DNA from 3 places in the Streptomyces sp. NPDC026538 genome. Region 1 is predicted to be linked to each of the others. Evidence: predicted binding sites of a transcription regulator. Region 1 holds the regulator's gene; each other region holds the start of a gene.
What was found. Region 1 encodes HrcA, which represses chaperone genes, less so after heat shock. Its sites were predicted from a motif close to TTNGCACTCNGNNNNNCNGAGTGCNAA; they were not measured.
Positions count from the first base shown of each region.

Region 2: groES (co-chaperone GroES) is a predicted target of HrcA. The motif match lies at 1,311-1,337, and genes of this name have one in related genera.
Region 3: ACZ4N4_RS10470 (FmdB family zinc ribbon protein) is a predicted target of HrcA. The motif match lies at 1,621-1,647, and genes of this name have one in related genera.

Region 1 covers NZ_JBVHQG010000001.1:975,361-978,596, reverse strand. Annotated here, with positions in the region: gene ACZ4N4_RS04445 (MBL fold metallo-hydrolase) at 1-592, opposite strand, end outside; gene hrcA (heat-inducible transcriptional repressor HrcA) at 756-1,772, shown strand; gene dnaJ (molecular chaperone DnaJ) at 1,773-2,909, shown strand; gene ACZ4N4_RS04430 (nitronate monooxygenase) at 3,155-3,236, shown strand, end outside.
Region 2 covers NZ_JBVHQG010000005.1:61,497-64,732, forward strand. Annotated here, with positions in the region: gene ACZ4N4_RS20740 (polysaccharide deacetylase family protein) at 1-439, shown strand, start outside; gene ACZ4N4_RS20745 (polysaccharide deacetylase family protein) at 436-1,239, shown strand; gene groES (co-chaperone GroES) at 1,484-1,792, shown strand; gene groL (chaperonin GroEL) at 1,911-3,236, shown strand, end outside.
Region 3 covers NZ_JBVHQG010000002.1:777,743-780,978, forward strand. Annotated here, with positions in the region: gene fmdA (formamidase) at 1-273, opposite strand, end outside; gene ACZ4N4_RS10465 (AmiS/UreI family transporter) at 298-936, opposite strand; gene ACZ4N4_RS10470 (FmdB family zinc ribbon protein) at 1,128-1,481, opposite strand; gene ACZ4N4_RS10475 (NAD-dependent formate dehydrogenase) at 1,991-3,154, shown strand.

The sequences.
Region 1 (3,236 bases):
CCGGCCAGCGGGACGGTACGGCGTCGGGGCCGGCCTGGGGAGCGCCGGACTCCTCCACCAGGTCGCCGCAGAACACCACCGGCGGGTCGCCGGGGACGAGGACGGCGAGGTCGTGGCGGGTGTGGCCGGGGCCCACGTCGGCCAGCAGGGCCCGGCGGCCGTCGCCGAGGTCGAGGTTCCACTCGCCGGAGACAGGGCGGCGGGGCCGGGGCAGCGCGTCGGCCGCCTCCTCGGCCTCCGGGGCCGGCAGGCCGTTGCGGACCGCGTCCAGGCGGAGTGCCTCGCGGCCGTGGGCGAGGACGGCCTCCGCGCCCGCCGCCGCGTACACCTCCGCGCCCGCGAACACCGGGGCGCCGAAGACGTGGTCGAAGTGCGGATGGGTGAGCGCGAGATCGGTCACACGGCGCCCGGCCAGCCGCTGCGCCTCCCCGTGCAGCCTCGCGCCCTCCGCCAGGCTCGACCCCGCGTCCACCATCAGGACCGGGCCCGCCCCGAGGACCAGCCCGGCCGTGCAGTCCCAGCCCGGCAGCCGGCACCGGCCGACCCCCTCGGCCACCCGCTCCCAGCCCAGCTCTTCCCAAGTCACCGTCACACCGCGACGCTAGCGGTAGAACGTCCCGGGTCCTCGCCGACCTTGCCCAGTCGGTACCCGACGGCCGTACACTGGGCCGGGGATGCTGGCACTCGGACTCGCAGAGTGCCAGGCGAAAGACCCGAACGGCCGCGGGGACGACTTTCTGGAGGTGTGGCGCTGGATGCTGAGTGAACGCAGGCTTCAGGTATTGCGCGCCATCGTCCAGGACTACGTCGGCACCGAGGAGCCGGTGGGGTCGAAGGCGCTGACCGAGCGGCACAACCTCGGCGTCTCCCCGGCGACCGTGCGCAACGACATGGCCGCCCTGGAGGACGAGGGGTACATCGCCCAGCCGCACACCAGCGCCGGGCGGATCCCGACCGACAAGGGCTACCGGCTGTTCGTCGACAAGCTCGCCGGCGTGAAGCCGATGAGCGCGCCGGAGCGGCGGGCCATCCAGAACTTCCTCGACGGCGCCGTCGACCTCGACGACGTCGTGGCGCGGACGGTGCGGCTGCTGGCGCAGCTGACGCGGCAGGTCGCGGTCGTGCAGTATCCGTCGCTGACCCGGTCCACCGTGCGGCACGTGGAACTGCTCGCGCTCGCGCCGGCCCGGCTGATGCTGGTGCTGATCACCGACACCGGGCGGGTCGAGCAGCGGATGGTCGACTGCCCGGCGCCCTTCGGGGAGTCGTCGCTGGCGGATCTGCGGGCGCGGCTCAACAGCCGGGTCGCCGGTCGCCGGTTCTCGGACGTGCCCCGGCTGGTCGAGGACCTGCCGGACGCCTTCGAAGCCGAGGACCGCGGTACGGTCTCGGCGGTGCTCTCCACCCTGCTGGAGACGCTCGTCGAGGAGAACGAGGAGCGGCTGATGATCGGCGGCACCGCCAATCTCACCCGCTTCGGACATGACTTTCCCCTCATGATCCGGCCCGTCCTGGAGGCACTGGAGGAGCATGTCGTCCTCCTCAAGCTCATGGGCGAGGCGGGGGATTCGGGCATGACCGTACGCATCGGTCACGAGAACGCCTACGAGGGACTCAACTCCACGTCCGTGGTGTCGGTCGGCTACGGTTCGGGCGGCGAGGCACTCGCCAAACTCGGCGTGGTCGGCCCGACCCGCATGGATTACCCGGGAACGATGGGAGCGGTACGAGCGGTGGCACGGTACGTCGGACAGATCCTGGCGGAGTCGTAAGTGGCCACGGACTACTACGCCGTTCTCGGCGTGCGCCGCGACGCGTCGCAGGAAGAGATCAAGAAGGCCTTCCGTCGGCTCGCGCGCGAGCTGCACCCGGACGTCAACCCGGATCCGAAGACCCAGGAGCGGTTCAAGGAGATCAACGCCGCCTACGAGGTGCTCTCGGACCCGCAGAAGAAGCAGGTCTACGACCTCGGCGGCGATCCGCTCTCGCAGAGCGGCGGCGCGGGCGCGGGCGGCTTCGGGGCCGGTGGGTTCGGGAACTTCTCGGACATCATGGACGCGTTCTTCGGTACCGCGTCGCAGCGCGGTCCGCGTTCGCGCACCCGGCGCGGCCAGGACGCCATGATCCGGATCGAGGTCGAGCTCGACGAGGCGGCCTTCGGTACGACCAAGGACATCCAGGTCGACACGGCGGTCGTCTGCAACACCTGCAACGGTGAGGGCGCGGCGCCGGGCACCTCCGCCCAGACGTGTGACATGTGCCGCGGTCGCGGCGAGGTGTCGCAGGTGACCCGGTCCTTCCTGGGCCAGGTCATGACCTCGCGGCCCTGCCCGCAGTGCCAGGGCTTCGGCACGGTCGTGCCGACGCCGTGTCCCGAGTGCGCCGGTGACGGGCGGGTGCGGTCGCGGCGGACGCTGACCGTGAAGATCCCGGCCGGTGTGGACAACGGCACCCGGATCCAGCTCGCCGGCGAGGGCGAGGTCGGGCCCGGTGGCGGTCCGGCCGGCGACCTGTACGTCGAGATCCACGAGCTGCCGCACTCCACGTTCCAGCGGCGCGGCGACGACCTGCACTGCACGGTGACGATTCCGATGACGGCGGCGTCGCTCGGTACGAAGGTGCCGCTGGAGACGCTGGACGGGATGGAGGAGGTCGACATCCGGCCGGGCACGCAGTCCGGGCAGTCGATCCCGCTGCACGGCCGCGGTGTCACGCATCTGCGCGGCGGCGGCCGGGGCGACCTGATCGTCCACGTCGAGGTGACGACCCCGACCAAGCTCGACCCCGAGCAGGAGCGGCTGCTGCGCGAGCTGGCGAAGCTGCGCGGCGAGGAACGGCCGACGGGGCAGTTCCAGCCGGGCCAGCAGGGATTGTTCAGCCGGCTGAAGGACGCGTTCAACGGGCGCTGACGCGGGCTGCCGGAGTTGCCGGGGGTCCGGGGGTCGGCCCCCGGGCGGATGCGGTCAGCCGGGCCGGCAGGGTCTGTTCAGCCGGCTGAAGGACGCGTTCAACGGGCGCTGACGGCTCACCGGGCCGGGGGCGCCGCCCCTTCGGCCCGGAAACAGGCGCCGCCCCTTCGGCCCGGAAATATCTGGCATGTGCCAAAGGGACGGCCCGATTCGGTCTTGTTCGGAGGACGTGACAACATGCCGTCATGTCCTCCGCACTGACCGATCTCTTCCCGCTTCCGATCGTGCAGGCCCCGATGGCGGGCGGGGTTTCCGTGCCGCAGCTCG
Region 2 (3,236 bases), on a different contig from region 1:
GGACGACTACGGCTACTTCCGCACGATGCAGTCCGAGGGCCACACCCTCAACAACCACACCCTGACCCACCCCTATCTGCCCGGCCTCTCCTACGAGGAGCAGAAGGACGAGATCTGCGGCATGCAGGCGATCATGAAGAAGCAGTTCGGCAGGGCGCCGACGGTCTTCCGGCCGCCCTACGGCAACTACAACGGCGACACCCTGCGCGCCGCCAAGTCCTGCGGCATCAAGTACGCGCCGATCTGGGACGAGGAGGTGTTCGTCGACCACTGGGAGTACCGCGAGTGGGACCGCGGCCTGCACCCCGGTGACATCGTGCTCACGCACTTCCGGGGCACGGACGACTGGGACGGCACGATGGTCGACGACATGCGCCGCTTTCTGAACAAGGTCACCCGGGAGGGCTATGCGGTGGCGCGCCTGGAGGACTACCTGTGAGCCGGCCGAGGGCGACGGCCGCGCTGCTGACCGCCGCCCTCCTCCTGGCGGGCTGCGCCCAGTCCGTCGACCCGATCGAACGGCTGGGCAAGAAGGCGGCCGACCGGGTACGGCCGCACGGCCCGGCCGGCGAACAGTCGTACCGCCACTGGGGCCTGACCGCGCCGCTGCTCCCGGCGCCGCACCCACCGCTCCACCCGCTCGCCCTCCACACGAGCCTCCCCCCGGTCGTCGACCACGTCACCACCACCGACAAGGTCGTCTTCCTCACCTACGACGACGGTGCCGAGAAGGACCCCCGGTTCGTGGACATGGTCCGTGAACTGCGGCTCCCGGTGAGCATGTTCCTCACGGACAGCGTGGTCGGCCCCGGCTACGGCCACTTCGCCCGCCTCCAGGAGGTCGGCGCGAGCGTCCAGAACCACACCCTCGACCATCCGGCCATGCCCGGCCTGCCCTACGCCGGCCAGCGCGCCGAGATCTGCGGCCAGCAGGAGAAGCTGAAGTCCCGCTTCGGCATCCGCCCCCGCCTCTTCCGCCCGCCCTACGGGACGTACGACACCACCACCCTGCGCGCGGCGGCCGACTGCGGGGTGGCGGCGGTGGTCCTGTGGCGCGCGGCGATGACGGCCGACGGCATCGCGTACCGCCGCGGTGAGAAGCGGCTGGGCCCCGGCGACATCGTCCTGGTCGGTCCGGACGAGGCCACGGGCCTGACCCTGCGCGAACGCACGGCCCGCCTGCTCCGCCGGGTCCAGGAGAACGGCCTGACGGTGGGGCGGCTGGAGGACTACCTGTAGGACCGGCGGCAGCTCCAGGGGCGTTCACCGCGGCCCCGGCCACCCTTTTTTCCGCGCCGCGCCGCAGGCAATTGGCACTCCGCTTGACCGAGTGCTAATCGCGGTCATAGTCTCGGCTCTGGCACTCGGCAGATGAGAGTGCCAACAACGCGACGGGCAGGTCCGGCACCCGCGACGACGGATCCACCTGGTCGCCACCTCAGACAGTTAACCCCGTGAGATCTCCGAAGGGGGAGGTCGGATCGTGACGACCACCAGCTCCAAGGTTGCCATCAAGCCGCTCGAGGACCGCATTGTGGTCCAGCCGCTCGACGCCGAGCAGACCACCGCCTCTGGCCTGGTCATCCCGGACACCGCGAAGGAGAAGCCCCAGGAGGGCGCCGTCCTCGCCGTGGGTCCGGGCCGTTTCGAGAACGGCGAGCGCCTGCCGCTCGACGTCAAGGTCGGCGACGTCGTGCTCTACAGCAAGTACGGCGGCACCGAGGTGAAGTACAACGGCGACGAGTACCTCGTCCTCTCGGCTCGCGACGTGCTCGCGATCATCGAGAAGTAGTTCACCCCAAGCACATCCTGCTTTGAGCTGCGCCCCTGGCCCCCGCGACCTTATGAAGCCGGGCGTCGGGGGCGCGGTTCGTTTCACCCACGTTTTCCGAGAGGGCTGAACCGCTCCCATGGCGAAGATCCTGAAGTTCGACGAGGACGCCCGTCGCGCCCTCGAGCGCGGCGTCAACAAGCTTGCCGACACGGTCAAGGTGACGATCGGCCCCAAGGGCCGCAACGTCGTCATCGACAAGAAGTTCGGCGCCCCCACCATCACCAACGACGGTGTCACCATCGCCCGCGAGGTCGAGCTCGACGACCCGTACGAGAACCTCGGCGCCCAGCTGGTGAAGGAGGTGGCGACCAAGACCAACGACATCGCGGGTGACGGTACGACCACCGCCACCGTGCTGGCCCAGGCGCTCGTCCGCGAGGGCCTCAAGAACGTCGCCGCGGGTGCCTCCCCGGCCGCCCTGAAGAAGGGCATCGACGCCGCCGTCGCCGCTGTCTCCGAGGAGCTGCTCTCCTCCGCCCGTCCGATCGACGACAAGGCCGACATCGCCGCCGTCGCCGCGCTGTCCGCGCAGGACCAGCAGGTCGGCGAGCTCATCGCCGAGGCGATGGACAAGGTCGGCAAGGACGGTGTCATCACCGTCGAGGAGTCCAACACCTTCGGTCTGGAGCTGGACTTCACCGAGGGCATGGCCTTCGACAAGGGCTACCTGTCGCCGTACTTCGTGACGGACCAGGAGCGCATGGAGGCCGTCCTGGAGGACCCCTACATCCTCATCAACCAGGGCAAGATCTCCTCCATCGCGGACCTGCTCCCGCTGCTCGAGAAGATCATCCAGAGCAACGCCTCCCGCCCGCTGCTGATCATCGCCGAGGACGTCGAGGGCGAGGCGCTCTCCACCCTCGTCGTCAACAAGATCCGCGGCACCTTCAACGCGGTCGCGGTCAAGGCCCCCGGCTTCGGCGACCGCCGCAAGGCGATGCTGGAGGACCTGGCGATCCTCACCGGCGCCACGGTCATCTCCGAGGAGGTCGGCCTCAAGCTCGACCAGGTCGGCCTGGACGTGCTGGGCTCCGCCCGCCGTGTCACGGTCACCAAGGACGACACCACGGTCGTCGACGGTGCCGGTGACTCCGGTGCGGTCACCGGCCGCGTCGCCCAGATCAAGGCCGAGATCGAGAACACCGACTCCGACTGGGACCGCGAGAAGCTCCAGGAGCGCCTCGCGAAGCTGGCCGGCGGCGTGTGCGTGATCAAGGTCGGCGCCGCCACCGAGGTGGAGCTGAAGGAGAAGAAGCACCGTCTGGAGGACGCCATCTCCGCGACCCGCGCCGCGGTCGAGGAGGGCATCGTCTCCGGTGGTGGCTCCGCGCTCGTCCACGCCGCGAAGGTGCTGGAGGGCGGCCTGGGCAAGACCGGCGACGAGGCCACCGGTGTCGCCGTG
Region 3 (3,236 bases), on a different contig from region 1:
GTCGACGACGAGCAGGTCGCCGGGTTCGGCGCCCTCCACGCCTATCGGGCCGCTGAGCATGTGAGGGATGGTCAGGTCGATGTCGCGTACGTCGTTGGCGGTGTCGTTGTTGCCGACCTGGCAGTCGGTCCAGTCGCGGCACTCCATGCGGAACTCCGCTCCCGGCTTCACCATGGCGACGGTGGGGATGTCCGGGTGCCACCTGTTGTGGCCGGGCACGGCCTGGTCACGCATCGACTTGCTGTGGTCCACACTGAAGACAATCTCAGGCATGAGAACTCCTCGTTTCTGATCCGGTCACGTCGGTGCGCCCACGCCTCCGGCCCGCGGGGCAGCCGAGGTCGGCCGGGGCTTTCTATGGGTGCGCGGCCACAGACCCGCGAACACCACGACGCCGAAGGCCGCCAGTGCGATGGCGATCTCGGTGGGGTGCTTCCAGTAGCCGGAGAGCAGCAGCCCGGCGGGAATCACACCGGTGACCCAGCCTTCGATCGCCGTGACCCAGCCGGTATAGATCGTGAGGTCGTCCCTCTTGAGACCGAGCAGCAGGAAGAAGAGGAACCACAGGTAGGCCCAGTAGAGCCAGATGACCCCGAAGGGGTAGTCCTTGAGCAGCCGGAAGTTGGCGTACGAGTATCCCAGGGCGACAACTGCCACGAACAGCGAGTAGTAGCCGACGCCGGTGCTGTCAAGACCGACGAGCAGGCCGATACCCACATAGAGGTAGGTGAAGCCGAAGAGGTAGATGCCGGATGCCGCCAGGATCTTCATGGGGTCGTTGTTGGCGGTGAAGATGAGGTAAGTCGGCGTCAGTACCTGCAGTGCGCCCACGAAGAGGTTGAACACCGCTCCCGCTCGGGCATCGACCTTCCCGAGCAGCAGCAACCCGTTCATGAAGAGCACCGCACCGACGAAGAGCAGTCCCACGTTTCCCACGGGGACGCACCTCCCTAAGTCCGCGTGGGGAGTGGAATCGCGTGCCGCCAGAGGCCGATGGGCCGCCGATGATACGGCTTTGCTCCCGGCCCGCGTTGCGTGATTCCGCATTCCGCACATCGCTGCGGGGACGACTTCGTGTTCCGATGCCGAGACCCGCATGAGACGTTCTGCCTTGCCCACCACCGCCTTCAAGGACGCGGCAGCCGCGAGAGCGCGGGGTGCGGGCGCACCCTTCTGCGTGGCGGCAGTTGGGAGACCACTGCCGGAGCCTCACGCGCCTGCTCCTCCAGGACATGGAGGGCGGCGACCGGGTGCGAGGTCAGCGTAAGGCCGGGCGAGGAGTACACACGTCTCGCAGCGCGTGCGCAGACGGGGCAGCCATATGACTTGGGCGCCGTCCCGATCGCCAACTTCACGTCGAAGGGCCCGCATCGGCCGCACAGATATTCATAGGTTGCCATCAGCAGCCTCCGGATGCCGGTGGACGCTGCCAGACCCGAGTGCGTGCTGTGCGCACCCGACTGGCGCACGCCACAGGACATTTCCTACCTTCAAGGAGACGTCTCGTAAATCCCGGTGTCAAGTACCGGACCCCGGCGCGCGGCACCGGATCGTCAGGCCGCCGCAAGTCCCGCCGCAATACTCGAAACGCCGTACAGCAGCGATTTGCCGACCTGCCCTTTCTCACACAGGTGGACCGAGTCGTGACTGAATGTGGAAACGTCCTACGGGCACCGCAGAAGTCGTACGGGCACCGCAGAAACCGACCCCGGCAATGACCACGACCTGTTCCGGCCTGTTCCGGCAGTGCGTGCCGCACACCGAGACCCACCAGCAGCCCGGCACGAACGAGCCGGTCACGTTGATCGGCCAGGTGCCGTGCGGGAAAATGTCTTTGCCGCGCCCCTGTCCACCGGGCACCTCCCGGCCATCCCAGGGGATTGCAGTGCCGACACGCACGCGACTAAAATTCAAGATCATCGGTGTTCGACCGGCTTGCCGACGCCCTACCTGTTCACAGGAGCAGTGGCTCCACCGATGGAGGACGGCCATGGCAAAAATTCTTGCGGTGCTCTATCCGGATCCCGTGGGCGGTTATCCTCCCGACTACGCCCGCGACGAGATTCCCACCATCAGCGGCTACCCGGGCGGTCAGACCGCGCCGACCCCCCAGGCCATCGATTTCACCCCGGGGCACCTCCTCGGCTGCGTCTCAGGAGAACTGGGGCTGCGCCGGTTCCTGGAGGACCGGGGTCACACCCTCGTCGTCACGAGCGACAAGGAAGGGGCGGACTCCACCCTGGACCGCGAGCTTCCCGACACCGACGTGGTGATCTCGCAACCGTTCTGGCCCGCCTATCTGACCCCCGAACGCATCGCCGCGGCTTCCCGGCTCAGACTCGCGATCACCGCGGGGATCGGGTCGGACCACGTCGACCTGCCGAGCGCCATCGCCCACGACATGACCGTGGCCGAGGTGACCTTCAGCAACAGCATCAGTGTGTCGGAGCACGCCGTGATGCAGATTCTCACCCTGGTGCACAACTACATGCCGGCGCACGAGTGGGTGACCACCAAGAAGGGCTGGAACATCGCCGACAGCGTCTCGCGCGCCTACGACCTCGAAGGCATGGCCGTCGGCGTCCTCGGCTCCGGCCGGATCGGCCAGGCGGTACTGCGCCGCCTCAAGCCGTTCGACGTCACGCTGCACTACTGCGACGTGCACCGGCTGGACAAGGAGGTCGAGGAGGAGCTGGAGCTGACCTGGCATCCCGACGCCCGTTCGCTGGCCCCCGCCGTCGATGTGCTCTCGATCCACACTCCGCTGCATCCACAGACACAGAACCTCTTCGACGACGAGCTGATCGGGGCCATGAAGCGCGGTTCGTACATCGTCAACACCGCACGGGCGCTCATCGTCAACCGGGATTCCGTGGTGCGGGCCCTCGAGAGCGGACAACTGGCCGGTTACGCCGGTGACGTCTGGTACCCGCAGCCGCCACCGCCGGACCACCCCTGGCGCACCATGCCCTACGAGGCGATGACGCCGCACGTGTCCGGGTCGACCCTCTCGGCGCAGGCACGCTACGCGGCCGGTGCGCGGGAGATCCTCGAGTGCTGGCTCGACGGTCGCCCCATCCGCGCGGAGTACCTGATCGTCGAAGGCGGGGGGCTCGCCGGGACGGGAGCGAGTTCCTACACGGTCGCCGGCTGACCGACACGGGCGGGGTGACGTCCGGGGGCCGAGAAATCAGCTGCAGATTCAATAGAAGATCCACCAACCCGGCTGTGAGCCG